DNA from 3 places in the Psychromonas saccharinae genome. Region 2 is predicted to be linked to each of the others. Evidence: predicted binding sites of a transcription regulator. Region 2 holds the regulator's gene; each other region holds the start of a gene.
What was found. The regulator NrdR, encoded in region 2, represses ribonucleotide reductase genes. The targets are predictions, from matches to a motif close to AAACACNANATNTNGTGTTT.

Region 1 (5,646 bases), 1.9 Mb from region 2:
CAGCATGAACGCTATTTACAAAATGATTGTGTTAAGTTTATTGCTGCTGGTAAATACAACAAATGCTAGTGAACCCCAAACGCAATTAATTGTTCATGTCCCTTCACTTTCCTTGAATTTAACTTACCCATCACCAGTAAGATTAAGCCAAGTACTTAGTGATGTTGAAACAAACATTCAGAGCAAAGGAAGTTTTTCTATCTTTTGGTTAGCAGCTCAATTATTAGAACAAAAAAACAATGAAAAAATCACCAAGTTAAAAAATGAATTAATCGCTCAATTAACGCATTTGAGTCAGGCTAAACCCAAAACGAAAATTAAAGCAGACCTGTTAATTAAATTCATTCAAACTAATGACTTCAATTATCGCCATTTCATTAATTTAGATAATGATTTAGTACGTATCCAAAATCAATTTAATCCTCTTTTAAAGGGCCACTTCATATTAGAAACACCAGTTAGGTCGAATCAAATCCGTATCGTTGGAGGAAAAGAGATAAAGCAACGCGAGGAGCTAATCGCACATCGTTCTATCGCAGATTATCTAAAAACAATACCATTACCAATAACAAGCCAGACTTCCTTCGTTTATATTATTCAACCGGATGGTGTCGTCAATAAAGCAAGTAATAACTATTGGAATAATATCACCACTTTCTTCGCACCAGGCGCAACCCTTTTTATTGGCTTTGATAAACTACCAGCAGAATTTGCTTCTCTTAATCAAAAAATAGCTAATTTATTGCGGTATCTCCCCCCTTTAACTGTGTCTGGAACGATCTAATGAAATTGAACTCATCACTTTTTAAGTTATCAATTATTGTTTTCTTGTCCTTTACGAAAACAACCACTGCAGATCCTTTCACACCAGCAAAATTTAACGTCTCACAAACAGACTTTGGTGGTGTTGGTTTAATGCAAATGCCAAGTGGTCGAATGGCACCGGAAGGTGAGTTAAGCTTTGGTGGAACGTTCAATAACGAATATTACCATGGCACTGTATCATTACAGTTAATGCCTTGGGCAGAAACAACGATACGCTACACAACTGTAAGAGATTTATTATATAGCCCATACTATGAACTCAGTGGTGACACTAGTTATACCGATAAAGGTATCGATGTTAAGTTTCGTTTATTGGAAGAAAGCTCTTGGTTACCAGAGACCTCAGTTGGTATTCGTGACATTGGTGGAACAGGTTTATTCGATGGTGAATTTATTGCGGCAACAAAACGCTTTTCTAATGTAGACTTCACACTTGGGATGGGATGGGGATATCTAGGTCAGAGTGATAATTTTAGCAATCCATTTTGTACACTAAGTGGTAGTTATTGTGAACGTAGTAATGGTTATAGTGATAATGGAGGGACTATTGAATACAGTAAATGGTTTAAGGGTTCCTCCGCCATTTTTGGTGGGGTTGAATATCAGACACCTTATCAACCGTTACGCCTAAAAGTTGAATATGACAGTAATGACTATAGCGGTGATTTTCCAGTGACGAAAGGTGCAACGGAAATGACTCAGCATACCCCTTGGAATTTTGGACTACTATATAATATCGCGCATTGGGGGGATTTAAGAATAGGTTATGAACGAGGCGATACGCTAACACTTGGTTTTACCTTCAACACTAATTTCAATAATATAACACCATCATGGCGCGATTCACCAGTGCCAGCTTATGCGCCGAATTCAAAGACAGAAAATACAAATTGGGCTGAGGTGAGTAAAGAACTTGCTAATAATGCAGGGTATCAACAAGCAGAAATAATTACCTCAGAAAAAAATATTACAGTTAAAGCAACACAAACTAAATACCGGGATTTAGATATTGCTCAAAAGAGAGCAGGTCTATTACTTTCTCAAGTACGTACTCCTGATATTGAATCCTATACTTTCATTGAAATGAAAAAAGGAATGGAGTTAATTGAAACACAATTCGATGCTGACAAATTCGATCAAGTTATCAATAACGAATATATTGGTGCCAAACTAGACGATGCTAAAGTATCAAGTATGACTAATTTAACGCCACAAAACAGTACTAGTTTTAGTCCAAACGACAATAAACTCACCTACAATCTGGACGGCACATTAACTCAAAGTTTTGGTAGTGCGGAGAACTTTTATTTGTATGCTGTCGGTGTAACAGCAAATAGCGCGTATCAATTAACGCCCAAGCTTGAGTTATCTGGTGCGCTGTATATTAATTTTTTTGATAATTACGATGAATTTAGCTACGTTGAAAATTCGCCCTATATTGATAATTTCGCGGTGCCAAGAGTCAGAAGCTTATTCCGCTATTATGTACACGATAATCCCGTACGCATGACTAACTTACAATTGACTTGGTTTGACCGTTTAAGTGAAAACATTTATTTTCAGGGTTACGGCGGTTATCTAGAATCCATGTTCGCAGGTATTGGTGGAGAAGTTTTATATCGTCCTGAAAATTCAAATTGGGCAATAGGAGCAGATCTAAGTCTCATTTCTCAACGTGATCCGAATAATTGGTTTTCAACTTATTCAGATGATTATTTTGAATTTGATGACGGATGTAACGGTGGTGTATATACAACCAACTGCGCCGCTTATGTATTATCTCAAGGTGAAACTGGCTTTATAAACCTTTATTACAGACCTCAATTATCATTTCTAGGTAATACCTTAATTCAAGCAAATATAGGCCAATTCCTTGGTCAAGATAAAGGTGTACGCTTAGATGTTTCTAAACGCTTTAATAGTGGTATTATTGCGGGTTTTTACGCAAGTTTTACTGATTTATCTTCTGAAGATTTTGGTGAAGGCAGCTTTACAAAGGGGTTCTACGTTTCAATGCCCTTTGACGTCTTAACTGTTAAACCGAGCAGAACACGTGTTATTTTAGACTGGCAACCTTTAACTCGAGATGGTGGACAAAAATTAGGTCGAAAATATGACCTATACAATTTAACCGACACACGATCTCCTTGGTTTACTCAACCTGCAGGACAATAACAACGAAAATAATCTCTATGAGTCTTATTATCTTGAAGTCTCATAGAGATACTTTACACCATGGTTCCCTTTATCCCCCCTTAATATAAACGACCAAGTCTCAATATAATTCATGCCAAAATTCACTCTTTTTTAAAAATATTGTATTCGTATTTACACGCCAAAATCGCTATACTTTTTCGCCTTAGACACAATATATAGTGCCTCCTAACTACAAAAACACATACATTTAGTAATCGTAAGGAGAGAAACATGGCATCACCCCGCGTTGCACAATCGTGCCCAGCGACCGTCCAAGACATACCACTGCAGGATGCATCCCAAGATATTTGGGACAAAAAATACCGCTTAAAAGATAAACATGGTCATCCCGTTGATCAATCCCTCGATGACACTTTTATACGTGTAGCACAAGCAACGGCTGCTGTTGAAAAAACAAAGGAACAACAAGAAAAGTGGACTCAAGAATTTTTCTGGGCATTACAAAATGGTGCGATACCGGCGGGCCGAATTACCTCTAATGCAGGTGCCCATGATTACAAACCAGCGACTTCTACAATTAACTGTACGGTTTCAGGTATTATCGAAGATTCCATGGATGGCATCCTGAATAAAGTCCATGAAGCCGGGCTGACACTAAAAGCAGGTTGTGGTATTGGCTATGAATTTTCAACGCTTCGTCCGAGTGCCGCTTATGTTTCTGGTGCAGGTGCTTATACCTCTGGCCCACTTTCCTTTATGGATATCTACGATAAAATGTGTTTCACCATCAGTTCAGCGGGTGGTCGGCGTGGTGCTCAAATGGGCACCTTTGATGTATCTCATCCTGATATGATGGAGTTTGTCCGCGCTAAACGAGAAGATGGTCGACTTCGTCAGTTTAATCTTTCATTATTAATTTCTGAAGCATTTATTAATGCGGTGAAAGAAGATGCCGAATGGCCCTTAAGCTTTCCTGCAACAGCAAAAGAAGTTGAATCCGATAACCTTGCATTAGATAACAGTGAACAAATTGTATGGCGAGATTGCCCCTTTGATTTAAAATATTCAGCTTCACAACACTATATATTGAACGATCAAGGGCAAGTTGCCTGCCGCATATATAAGACTATGCGGGCATCACGTGTTTGGGATGTCATTATGGCATCGACTTACGATTATGCAGAGCCTGGATTTATTCTTATCGATCGCGTAAACGAAATGAATAACAACTGGTTCTGCGAGCATATCCGTGCAACCAATCCCTGTGGAGAACAGCCACTTCCTCCCTATGGTGCTTGCCTTTTAGGTTCTATCAATCTCACTAAATTTGTGGATAACCCTTTTACTAGCGATGCTCGTTTTGACTGGGATCGTTATCGTAAAGTCGTTGCTATTTTTACTCGTTTACTCGATAACGTTGTTGAAATTAACGGTCTGCCTTTACAGGAGCAACAAGCTGAATTAATCCGTAAACGTCGTCATGGTATGGGATTCCTTGGCTTAGGATCAGCTCTTGCTATGTTAGGTATTCGTTATGGTGGTGCAGAATCCGTTGCCTTTACCGAAGAAACATCTAAGCAGATGGCATTGCAAGGATGGCGAACCGGCATTGAACTTGCCGAAGAAAAAGGTGCGGCACCGATAATGGAAGAAGAGTTTATTATCGACTCAGCAATGCTAACTAAACGCCCAGAGATGCGAAAAGACGGCATTAAAATCGGTGATAAGGTCAAAGGTAAAGTGCTACATGGGCTATACAGCCGTTACATGCAACAAGTTGCTGAAGAAGAACCAGAACTTGTCCAACGAATTATCGAAAAAGGTTGCCGCTTTACCCATCACTCTTCAATTGCACCAACTGGCACCATTTCACTCTCAATTGCGAATAATGTTAGTAATGGTATTGAACCCAGTTTCTCCCATAAATATACGCGTAATATTATTACTGAAGGTAAAAAATCAAAGCAAGCTGTCGATGTTTATTCCTTTGAAATGCTAGCCTACCGTCAATTAATTGATAACCAGGCAACGGAAACACAATTACCCGATTATTTTATCTGCGCTGATCAAGTGAATCCCCACGAACACATTGATATTCAAGCTGCAGCACAACGCTGGATAGACTCCTCTATTTCTAAAACGATCAATGTTGCTACTGATATTGATTATGACGAATTTAAAGGTATTTATCTCTACGCACACGCCCAGGGTTTAAAGGGTTGTACCACTTTTCGCTTTAATCCAGAAGCATTTCAGGGGGTGTTAGTCAAAGAGCAAGATCTTGAAAATACGCAGTATGAATTTACCTTAGAAGATGGCTCGACCATTTCAGTAAAAGGCAATGAAAAAGTTAATTACGATGGTGAAGAACATTCCGCAGCCAACCTCTTTGATGCATTAAAAGAAGGCTATTACGGAAAGTTCTAATTCGTAGCTAAGGAGCAATGATGACAATCAATATAGATAAAAAAATTATTGGCTACAAAGTAGTAAGTCAAGAAAAAGAAATACAAGAGAATGAGACACAAGACGAAACTCTTGTTCAAAAGATGAATGAAAATGTCTCTCGTCCAGAAGCTTTAATGGGAACCACCTATAAAATAAAACCACCGGTATCGGATCATGCATTTTATATTACGATTAACGATGTGCTGCTAAATGAGG
Region 2 (5,646 bases):
CCCTAACTAACCGTATTCTAGGTGAAGAACGAGTGCTTGTGTACGATATGCCAGGTACCACTCGTGATAGTATTTATATTCCGATGACACGTGATGATCGCGAATATGTATTGATTGATACAGCGGGTGTTCGTAAGCGCAAAAAAGTGAATGAAACCGTTGAAAAATTCTCAGTAATTAAAACCTTAAAAGCCATTGAAGATAGTAATGTCGTTATGCTAATTATTGATGCGCGTGATGGTATTTCGGATCAAGATTTATCGCTACTGGGCTATACCCTAAATGCCGGTCGTTCACTCGTGATTGCGGTGAATAAATGGGATGGTATGTCAGAATACGATAAGGAGCGGGTAAAAAGCGAACTTGATCGTCGACTTGGTTTTGTTGATTTTGCTAAAATTCATTTTATTTCTGCCTTACATGGGACTGGCGTTGGGCATTTATATGAATCCGTTGAAGAAGCTTATGAATCTTCAACTAAACGTATTTCGACTTCAATGCTAACTCGAATAATGGGGATGGCTGTTGATGATCACCAACCACCGATGGTGCAGGGACGTCGTGTTAAACTACGTTATGCACATGCGGGTGGTTATAATCCTCCGTTGATTGTTATTCACGGAAACCAAGTTAAAAAACTAGCTGATTCATATAAACGCTATTTAATGAATTATTTCCGTCGTTCACTCGGTATTATGGGAACGCCCATTCGGATTGAATTCCGTGAAGGTAGTAATCCATTTGAAGGACGCCGTAATAAGTTAACACCAAATCAAATGCACAAGCGTAAACGTATGATGAAGTTCCATAAAAAAGGAAAATAATGATGTCGTTAACATGCCCTAAATGCGGACAAGCAATAGAAAATGCGGGTATTCAAAAAAAGAATTACCATTGCGATAGTTGTGGGAGTGATTTAAAAATTCAAGCCGCCTGTGACAAGTGTGGTGAGACTTTAGAATTATTGCAAGCTTGTGGTGCTGCAAATTTGTGGTGTAATAATTGTAATGAGCTAAAAAGTAAATCGTCTGCTATTTACAGTTTACATCAAAGCTAAGCATTACCTTGATTCTATATTTTGTTAGATAAGAGGCTGAATGAATAATTCGGCCTTTTTTATCATGCAATTTATTATTATTTGGTATTATCCTTACTCTATCGGATTGATTTATCTAAAGAGAGAAAAATTATGTATTGTCCTTTTTGTGGCGCACAAGATACCAAGGTTATCGATTCTCGTTTAGTGGCTGAGGGCTATCAAGTTCGTCGCCGCCGTTCTTGTAATGAATGTGCAGAACGATTTACGACTTTCGAAGTTGCAGAATTGGTTATGCCACACCTTATCAAGTCAGATGGTCGAAGAGAGCCTTTTAATGATGAAAAGTTACTAGTAGGCATTCACCGCGCATTAGAAAAACGTCCGGTAAGTATTGAAGATATTGAAAATGCAGTCAATAAACTTAAATCCACGATACGTGCTACGGGAGAACGTGAAATTTCTTCAAAAATAGTCGGTGAGTTAGTCATGGAGTTATTAAAAAGCTTAGATAAAATTGCTTATATTCGTTTTGCTTCTGTCTATCGTTCTTTTGAAGACGTTAAAGAATTTGGCGAAGAAATTGCAAAATTAGAAAAGTAATTGGATAAAAAATGAATACCGTAAGTTTTACAGATTTAGATAGGCAATACATGGCTTGCGCTATCACGCTGGCTAAAAAAGGGCGATTTACTACTTCACCGAATCCTAACGTTGGCTGTGTTATTGTGAATAACGACACCATTGTTGGAGAAGGGTTTCATCTTAAAGCCGGATTGCCTCATGCTGAAGTTAATGCATTAGCAATGGCGAAAAACAAAACCGTTGGTGCCACTTGTTACGTTACCCTTGAACCTTGCTCTCATTATGGACGAACCCCACCTTGTGCTTTGGCATTAACTAAAGCGGGTGTTAAACGGGTTGTTATCGCAATGGAGGATCCAAATCCTCAAGTGGCAGGGCGTGGCATCCAAATTCTACTCGATGCTGGTATTGAAGTTGCAGTTGGATTGCTTGAGTCAGATGCGCGTAATTTAAACCTTGGTTTTATCAAACGTATGCAAGCCAATAGACCACGTGTAACGGTTAAACAAGCTGCAAGTTTAGATGGTAAAACCGCGTTGAAAAATGGCCAAAGCAAATGGATAACGGGTTCAGAGGCTAGAATTGATGTTCAGTATTATCGTGCTCAACAAAGTGCTATCCTAACAGGTATAGGTACTGTACTTGCTGATAATCCGAGTCTAAATGTTCGATATAATGAGCTACAAAAAGCACCACAATTCTTAAATGAAGTTAATGAGAAATTAGTTCGTCAGCCAATCCGCATTATTTTGGACTCTAACAATCAACTAACATTGAATGAAGGTTTGTTTGAGCTACCGGGGAAAGTCATTATTGTTTCACTTTCTAAGCGCTCAGATATCCGTAATAAAATATTGATTGCGGAGGTTGAGCAGATTGTTGGCGTACCCGATAGTCAAGGGCATATTGACCTTAATGATTTGTTAAATCGCCTACCTCAATATGAAGTCAATGACCTGTGGGTTGAAGCTGGGGCAAAACTTAGCGGTGAGTTTTTTAGAAACAATCTGGTCGATGAATTTATTCTTTATCAAGCACCAAAATTAATGGGTGATTTAGCAAGAAACTTAGTAAACTTACCCAACTTTTCAAAAATGGAAGATGTTATTCAATTGTCGCTTAAAGATGTTGCGATTGTGGGTGATGATCTTCGTATAATAAGCAACCGAGATTAATATGTTTACAGGTATTATAGAAGCAATCGGCACCGTTAAAGCAATTAAGCATCACGCACAGGATGTTACCATTAATGTTGATTGTGGAGCGCTTGATTTAAGTGATGTTAAATTGGGTGATAGTATTGCGCATAATGGAGTATGCTTAACGATCACAGCGTTAAGTGATCATGGTTTTTCTGTGGATTTATCGCAGGAAACATTGAAGCGTAGTGGTTTTTCACAAATAAAAACAGGGTTTGAAGTTAACCTTGAAAAAGCGATGCAGATGAATGATCGCTTTGGTGGCCATATTGTCAGCGGGCATGTCGATGGTGTTGGAGAAATATGTTCAATTAATCAACTGGGTAATGCTGTTGAATATTGGGTTAAAGCGCCTGAGCAATTAGCAAAATATATTGCAGAGAAAGGTTCGATTACCGTTGATGGTATTAGTTTGACGATTAATGACGTCGAAGGTGCTCGTTTTAAATTAACGATTATTCCACATACTATTTCACAAACTATTATGGCTAATTATAAAGTAGGTACACCAGTAAACCTCGAAGTTGATGTGATTGCGCGTTATTTAGAGCGCTTATTGTTAGGTGAAAAGGCCAGTCAGCCAGAGAGTAAACAATCAACTATGGAGCTTCTTGCTAAAAGCGGCTTTATGGGATAGTTCGAAAAATATAATAATGACTTCGTTTTATGAGAAGCCTTCTAAGAAGAAATATAGGAATTCAATAATGCAATTAAATACAACAGCTGAAATCATTGAAGATATTCGCTTGGGTAAAATGGTTATCTTAATGGATGATGAAGACCGTGAAAATGAAGGTGATTTAATTATTGCTGCCGATATGGTCACTCCAGAAGCAATCAATTTCATGGCTAAATATGGGCGTGGTTTAATCTGTTTAACATTGACTGAAGAACGTTGTAAGCAACTAAAATTACCCTTAATGGTCGACGATAATACGGCGGCATTTTCAACTAATTTTACGGTTTCTATTGAAGCTGCAAATGGTGTGACTACTGGGATTTCTGCTGCAGATCGTGCTATTACGGTACAAGCTGCGATTGCCAAAGATGCAAAACCGGCTGATATTGTGATGCCTGGACATATTTTCCCACTTAAAGCCCAGCCAGGTGGTGTATTAACTCGTGCCGGACATACAGAAGCTGGTTGTGATCTTGGTCGTTTAGCCGGTCGTGAACCTGCAGCTGTTATCGTTGAAATTCTTAATGAAGATGGGACCATGGCACGACGCGCTGACCTTGAAATTTTTGCTCAAGAACATGGCATTAAATTGGGAACAGTAGCAGATTTAATTGAATATCGTAATAATAATGAAACAACAATTGAACGCGTAAGCAATTGTAAATTACCAACAGAATTTGGTGAGTTTGATCTAATTGCCTATCAAGATACCATTGATAAACAGGTTCACTTCGTTTTAAAAAATGGTGAAATAAAATCAGGTGAGACAACAAATGTGCGTGTTCATCTACAGAATACGTTCAGTGATAATTTCTTTTCCGATCGTTTAGCTGAGCGTACATGGCCATTGCGTAATGTGATTAAACGCCTTGCCGAAGACAGTGGTGTGTTGGTGATGCTAGGTAATCAAGAAACACCCGAATCACTGATTGACAGTATTAAACAAATTGCGATGCAAGATGCCGGTGAAACCATTGGTAGTAAGCCGCTTGGTACAAGTCGTCGAGTCGGCGTGGGATCTCAAATTTTACGTGATTTAGGTGTTGAAAAAATGGCATTGTTAAGTTCTGAGAAAAAATATCATGCTTTATCTGGATTTGGTCTCGAAGTAGTTGATTACATCACTGAGTAATCACCTTAACAAAGAAAATAAATGTGTTAGAATGCACAAAATTATGCAATAAATAGATGCAAGAAGGGTAAAAATGAAAATAATTGAAGGTGGCTTAACAGCCCCACAAGCGAAAATCGCAATCGTCATCTCTCGTTTTAATAGCTTTATTAATGAGCAGTTATTAGCCGGGGCCGTTGATACCCTTAAACGTACAGGTCAAGTGACAGAAGATAATATTACCGTTGTACGCGTGCCTGGTGCTGTTGAACTCCCACTAGCAACTAAACGTGTTGCTGCATCTAAAAAGTTTGATGCAATTATTGCATTAGGTACAGTTATTCGAGGTGGTACGCCACATTTTGAATTCGTTGCCAATGAGTGTAATAAAGGTCTTGCACAGGTTTCTCTCGACTTTGATGTTCCTGTTGCCTTTGGTGTACTTACCACCGATTCAATTGATCAAGCGATTGAACGAGCGGGTACTAAAATGGGTAATAAAGGTAGTGAAGCAGCATTAAGTGCACTTGAGATGGTTAATGTGATGGCGGAACTGGGATAATGAAAATGAAACCTGCTGAGCGACGTCGCGCTCGCCAGTTTGCAGTTCAGGCTGTTTACCAATGGCAAATAACGAAAGCAAATGCTGGTCAAATTATTGATCAGTTTACCGTTGATCAGGATTTATCAAAAACTGATGTCGCTTATTTTAAAGAATTATTAACCGGTGTTATTAATCGTGTTGATTCCTTAGACGAAAAGTTATCACCTTATCTTTCTCGTAAAATTGAAGATGTAGATATGGTTGATATTGCAGTCTTAAGAATTGCAATGTTTGAGCTAACTTATCGTACTGATGTACCTCATAAAGTGGTATTGAATGAAGCGATTGAATTAGCAAAAGATTTTGCAACCGATGAATCTTATAAATTCGTCAATGGCGTATTAGACAAAGCATTACGTAGTTTAAAATTACGTGAAGAAAGTAATAACGATTAATAAGTAACGTTTTATTGATTGATAATAGAAATCCAGT
Region 3 (5,646 bases), 170 kb from region 2:
CATAATAACTCATAGTTGTTTTTATATTTATCAAATTCAGGGACGACCTGTTTTAATATACCGTCTTTACTTGCTTTGACGCTAATGAAACCACGTGGTGGCTCAATACCATTAGTTGCATTAGATATTTGACTAGAGGTTTCCGATGGCATTAATGCTGATAATGTTGAGTTACGTAAGCCGTCTTTAACAATATCCTTACGTAAAGTTTCCCAATCAAGATGGTAGCCTTCGTCACAAATCGCATCTAATGACTTTTTATAGGTATCAATAGGTAAAATACCCTGTGAGTAACGTGTTTCATTAAATAGTGGGCAAGCTCCACGTTCTTTTGCGAGTTTATTTGATGCTTTTAATAGGTAGAACTGAATCGCTTCAAATGTTTTATGCGTTAAATTGTTTGCACTGCCATCTGAATATTTTACACCGTTTTTAGCAAGGTAATAGGCGTAATTAATAACACCAACCCCTAAAGTACGGCGTGCCATGCTGCTATTTTCAGCGGCTTTAATTGGATAGTCTTGATAATCTAACAAATTATCAAGCGCACGCACGGTCAGTTCCGCGAGTTCTTCTAATTCATCTAGTGACTCAATAGAGCCTAAATTCAATGCAGACAATGTACAAAGGGCGATTTCACCTTCTTCATCCATAATATGCTGTAATGGTTTAGTCGGTAATGCGATTTCCATACACAGGTTACTTTGACGAACCGGCGCGACCTTACTGTCAAATGGACTGTGGGTATTACAATGGTCAACGTTCTGAATATATATGCGGCCAGTACTTGCACGTTCTTGCATTAATAGGGAGAACAGTTCCGTTGCATCGATTGATTTTTTACGAATATTTTCATCGGCTTCATATTGTGTATACAAGCGTTCAAATTCATCTTGGTCTTCAAAAAATGCATCGTAAAGCCCTGGTGTGTCTGAAGGGCTAAATAATGAAATTGATTTTTGATCAATCAAGCGTTGATAAAATAGTCGACCAAGTTGTACACCATAATCCATATGACGAATACGGTTAGATTCTACACCTCGGTTATTTTTTAATACTAAAAGTGATTCAACTTCAAGGTGCCATATAGGATAAAAAATAGTAGCTGCACCACCACGAACACCACCTTGAGAACAAGATTTTACTGCTGTTTGGAAGTATTTATAAAATGGAATACAGCCAGTATGAAGTGCTTCACCACCACGGATAGTACTACCAATAGCGCGAATACGGCCCGCATTGATACCAATACCTGCACGTTGTGATACATATTTAACAATCGAGCTTGCTGTCGCATTGATTGAATCTAGGCTATCACCTGTTTCAATCAAAACGCAGGAACTAAATTGGCGAGTTGGTGTACGCACACCTGACATGATCGGTGTCGGTAAGGAAATTTTAAAGAGTGATGTTGCATCGTAAAAACGTTTAATAAAATCCAAGCGAACAGATTTGTCGTAATTAGCAAATAAACACGCTGCCACCATTAAATATAAGAACTGTGCACTTTCATAAATATCACCGGTAACGCGGTTTTGAATTAAATATTTACCTTCAAGTTGTTTAACCGCTGCATAGGAGAAATTTAAATCACGTTTGTGATCAATAAATTTTTCCATTTGTTCAAACTCTTGCTTGGTGTAATCCTCTAAAAGATGGTGGTCATATTTCCCTTTTGAACACATTTTGCTTACATGCTCGAATACACTTGGGGGAGTAAAACGGCGATATGCTTTTTTACGTAAATGGAATACAGCAAGATGCGCAGCTAAATATTGGTAATCTGGTGATTCTTCAGAAATTAAGTCTGCAGCAGCTTTGATAATGGTTTCATGAATATCATCGGTACGGATCCCATCATAAAATTGGATATGCGAATTTAACTCAACCTGAGAGACAGATACATTATTGAGTCCTTCCGCAGCCCAAGTAATCACTCGGTGAATTTTCTCAAGATCGATGTTTTCTCTTTTGCCATTTCGTTTGGTGACAAATAGGTTTTTGTTCATTTGCATTACCTTAATCGGAGCGCTGATAGTATTGTGTAGATAGTATTTATGAAATTGTATAAAACACTATATATAGTGTTTTTATAATTTGTAGGCACAAGATAATGATTTTTAGATTTATAGCAAGTGATTAATTTTTTGCGTTCGGTGGATAAAATAGTGGATAAATTGAGTATGAAAAAATAGGTTAGTATTAACTAACATTCACATCTAAGTCATACTTGCCGCTTGTAAAATGCAATGATTATTTGTAAAAAATAATTTGCTATTAATGCTGAATTGTTAAATTAAAAATAATTTAAAAATGAGACATGACTATAATAAGATTTTATAAATGTGTAATTATTGTGGAAATTAATGTTTAATTGTCACAGAATAATCATTTGTATGATGTTTGGCATTATATCATCATTAAAAACGACCTATTGACGTAATTCTAATGTATTAGTTGTTGATGTGAAGCATGAAAAACATGGACAATATTCAATTGTTGTACAATTACATTTAAAACGTTTACATATTTTACAATTTCGAAAATAATTTAATTAGTTGCTTATTTCAATTTTTCATTGTAGAGCTATTCAATAATTAATTAGTTATATATTAAAAATAACGTAGGGACACGTTAAGTTGTAGAGTTTTTCTATACCTCAAACCTTTCCTAACGACTGCATAAATTTTAGATATATAAATATCTAATCTATTAAGGTGATTGACATGAAATACGATGCAACAGTTCTCTATATAAGGAATGAAAAGGATACGCGCAAAGTGTATTCAGATTTTTTCCGGAACAAATTTGCAACCGTGATTGAAGCTAGCGATGGTTTAGAAGGCATTTCAAAATTCATGACGCATAACCCACAATTGGTGGTCACTGAAATTCAATTGCCACTTATGAATGGCCCCGAATTAATACTAGAAATACGTAAAACCAACCAAAAAACGCCGATCGTTATATTTAGTGCTTATATTCAAGAAGATTTCCTATTAGATACCATTAAAGAGCACATTAATGGTTTCGTCAGCAGACCAACTGATACCAAAACATTAGCGCGGGTCGTTGATAATGTGTTATCGGGTGGTGAATACCAAGAATCCATTGATGAGAAGAAAGTGTTAGAAGAAAAAAAAAGGTTTGAAGTTATTCCCGATGAAACTGCCGTTGCTGCTAATAATAAAATGATGGTTGTCGGCATTGGTTCTAGTGCAGGGGGGTTAGAAGCACTTACTACCCTAATAAAAGGATTACCCGAAAGCAATAATACCGCTTATATCGTCGCGCAACATCTGAGTCCAAAGCATAATACAATGCTAGTCGAATTACTTTCACGAGAAAGTACTTTAAAAATAAAGGAAGTGGAAGATAAGGAGGTACTTGAAAGCGATGTGTTCTATATAACTCCTCCGAATAAAAATGTAGAGATAAATGAATACGATCAAATTATTTTATCTGCGCCTGAAAAACATTCTTTTTTACCTAAGCCTTCTGTCAATCAGCTCTTTATTTCTATTGCTAAATATAAAAAAGAAAAATCGGTTGGGGTCATTTTATCGGGGACCGGTTCAGATGGTAGCCAAGGTATGCGTGCCATTAATTCAGAAGGTGGGATTACCATCGTTCAGGAGCCTAGTACGGCAAAATATGATGGGATGCCAATGGCTGCCATTAATGGGTCCATCGTTGATATTCTAATTAAAGCAGAAAAAATAGGCGAAGAGTTAGTTGCCTTAGCTAACTTTCCTCGACATAACGTATTAAAAAGGCATCAAGTGACGCCCGAAAATGATTATGTGTCAATTATTTTTGCACTTTTACATAAAGCAAAACGTGTTGATTTTTCAGTTTATAAAAAAGCAACGATTGGTCGACGTATTGAGCGTCGAATGGTTGCTTTAAAAGTGACCACACTCAACGAATACGTTAAATTAATAACAAATAGTGCTCAAGAGGTTGAATTACTTTATAAAGATATTTTAATCGGAGTGACTAGTTTCTTCCGTGATAAAAGTGCTTATGAATCCCTTGAAAATAATCTCGATACTTATTTAGATAAAGTACCCGATGCGAAAGAGTTAAGAGTTTGGATGCCAGGCTCATCGACGGGAGAAGAGGCTTATTCCGTCGCAATTATATTGAATGAATTATTAAATGAGCGGCAACAGCATTTAGAACTGAGAATTTTTGCAACGGATATTGATGAAGATGCATTAAAAATTGCACGAAGAGGTGTTTATAGCCAAGCTTCAATGACTGAGGTATCTGAATCTTATATTAAAGATTATTTTACGATTGCGAATAATGAATTTGAAGTCAAGAAAACGCTGCGACAAAGTATTGTATTTTCCTACCATAATATTTTATCGGATCCTCCATTTAAAGATTTAGATCTTATAGTTTGTCGTAACTTATTGATTTATTTTAACCTTGATGCCCAGAAATGGGTGATGCCGGCCTTTCATTACGCATTGAAGAGTAATGGGTTACTATTTCTCGGAAAGTCCGAAAATGCGACTAATTTTGAGCAATTCTTTGCGACTATTGATAAAACCAATAAAATATTTAAAAGCGTTTCTTCTTCGAAAAAGAATTATGCAGCGATCACCGTTAGACCCCCAAAGTATATTAAATCTGAAGAGAACGATTCAAACATAATTCAAGGAAATCGACCTCTGCAGGAAATTATTATCACCGAAGCAACAAAGTTATTGATGCCGAACATGATTGTGACGAATGAACAACTTGACGTCATATATAAAAAAGGCGATTTGGACTTTATTTCTCTGCCAGAAGGGTATGTTTCCTATAATTTATACAAAATTGTTGATTCACGCCTTGCTATGGATTTACGAAAGTTATTCAGTGATGTACAAAAAGGGCTCACTAGTGCGGCCAGTAATTATATTCCTCTTCCACAAAAAAACGGTGTATCTCGCTTTATTAAAGTTCACTTGGTACCCGTGCTGAATGGTCAAAATCAAACCTATATATTTTATTTTCAAAGTATATCCGGTGACGATATTCCGTTTATGAACCAAGCTGATTGCGATCAGATACCTTCATCTACTCATGAATTAGAGTTTGAATTACAACGTACTAAAGAGCATATGCAAACCCTTATTGAAGAACTCGAAACTTCGAATGAAGAGCTTCAGTCAACTAATGAAGAATTGCAAAGTGCGAATGAAGAGCTTCAGGCAACTAATGAAGAGATGGAAACCAGTAATGAGGAATTACAGTCAACCAACGAAGAACTTCAAACTGCCTATGCTGAACTTAAGGAAATGTACCATGAAAATGCAACGATTAAAGAAAGCTACGGTACATTAAATCGTCGTTATGAATCGGTATTAGAAAATATAAATGACGGTATTGTAATCACTAATATGGATGGTCTTATTCTTAAAACCAATAAGGCAATGCAATATTATTCTCGTTTATCCCGAGAACAATTATTGGCTAAACATTGGCTAAGTTTATCATCATTACAACGGAATGCAGATCTATCAAATAGAAATAAAGAGTTGATTGATAATGGTAAGTTTGGCCCTTATATTATTGAATTTGAATCCTTAGATGGGCTGAATACTCTTCTTGAGGTTGAAGATTATTTAAGTCGTGATGAATTTGGTCATT

Region 1: the regulator NrdR is predicted to act here: its motif matches at 3,187-3,206, upstream of ACR30L_RS18680 (adenosylcobalamin-dependent ribonucleoside-diphosphate reductase).
Region 3: the regulator NrdR is predicted to act here: its motif matches at 2,071-2,090, upstream of nrdA (class 1a ribonucleoside-diphosphate reductase subunit alpha).

Annotation. Positions count from the first base shown of each region.
Region 1 covers NZ_CP195153.1:4,178,435-4,184,080, forward strand. The annotation lists gene ACR30L_RS18670 (capsule biosynthesis GfcC family protein) at 5-784, shown strand; gene ACR30L_RS18675 (YjbH domain-containing protein) at 784-3,000, shown strand; gene ACR30L_RS18680 (adenosylcobalamin-dependent ribonucleoside-diphosphate reductase) at 3,253-5,409, shown strand; gene ACR30L_RS18685 (hypothetical protein) at 5,430-5,646, shown strand, end outside.
Region 2 covers NZ_CP195153.1:1,614,867-1,620,512, forward strand. The annotation lists gene der (ribosome biogenesis GTPase Der) at 1-824, shown strand, start outside; gene ACR30L_RS07180 (zinc ribbon domain-containing protein) at 824-1,057, shown strand; gene nrdR (transcriptional regulator NrdR) at 1,190-1,639, shown strand; gene ribD (bifunctional diaminohydroxyphosphoribosylaminopyrimidine deaminase/5-amino-6-(5-phosphoribosylamino)uracil reductase RibD) at 1,651-2,796, shown strand; gene ACR30L_RS07195 (riboflavin synthase) at 2,798-3,457, shown strand; gene ribBA (bifunctional 3,4-dihydroxy-2-butanone-4-phosphate synthase/GTP cyclohydrolase II) at 3,525-4,631, shown strand; gene ribH (6,7-dimethyl-8-ribityllumazine synthase) at 4,705-5,172, shown strand; gene nusB (transcription antitermination factor NusB) at 5,178-5,609, shown strand.
Region 3 covers NZ_CP195153.1:1,440,738-1,446,383, forward strand. The annotation lists gene nrdA (class 1a ribonucleoside-diphosphate reductase subunit alpha) at 1-2,009, opposite strand, end outside; gene ACR30L_RS06435 (EAL domain-containing protein) at 2,727-5,646, shown strand, end outside.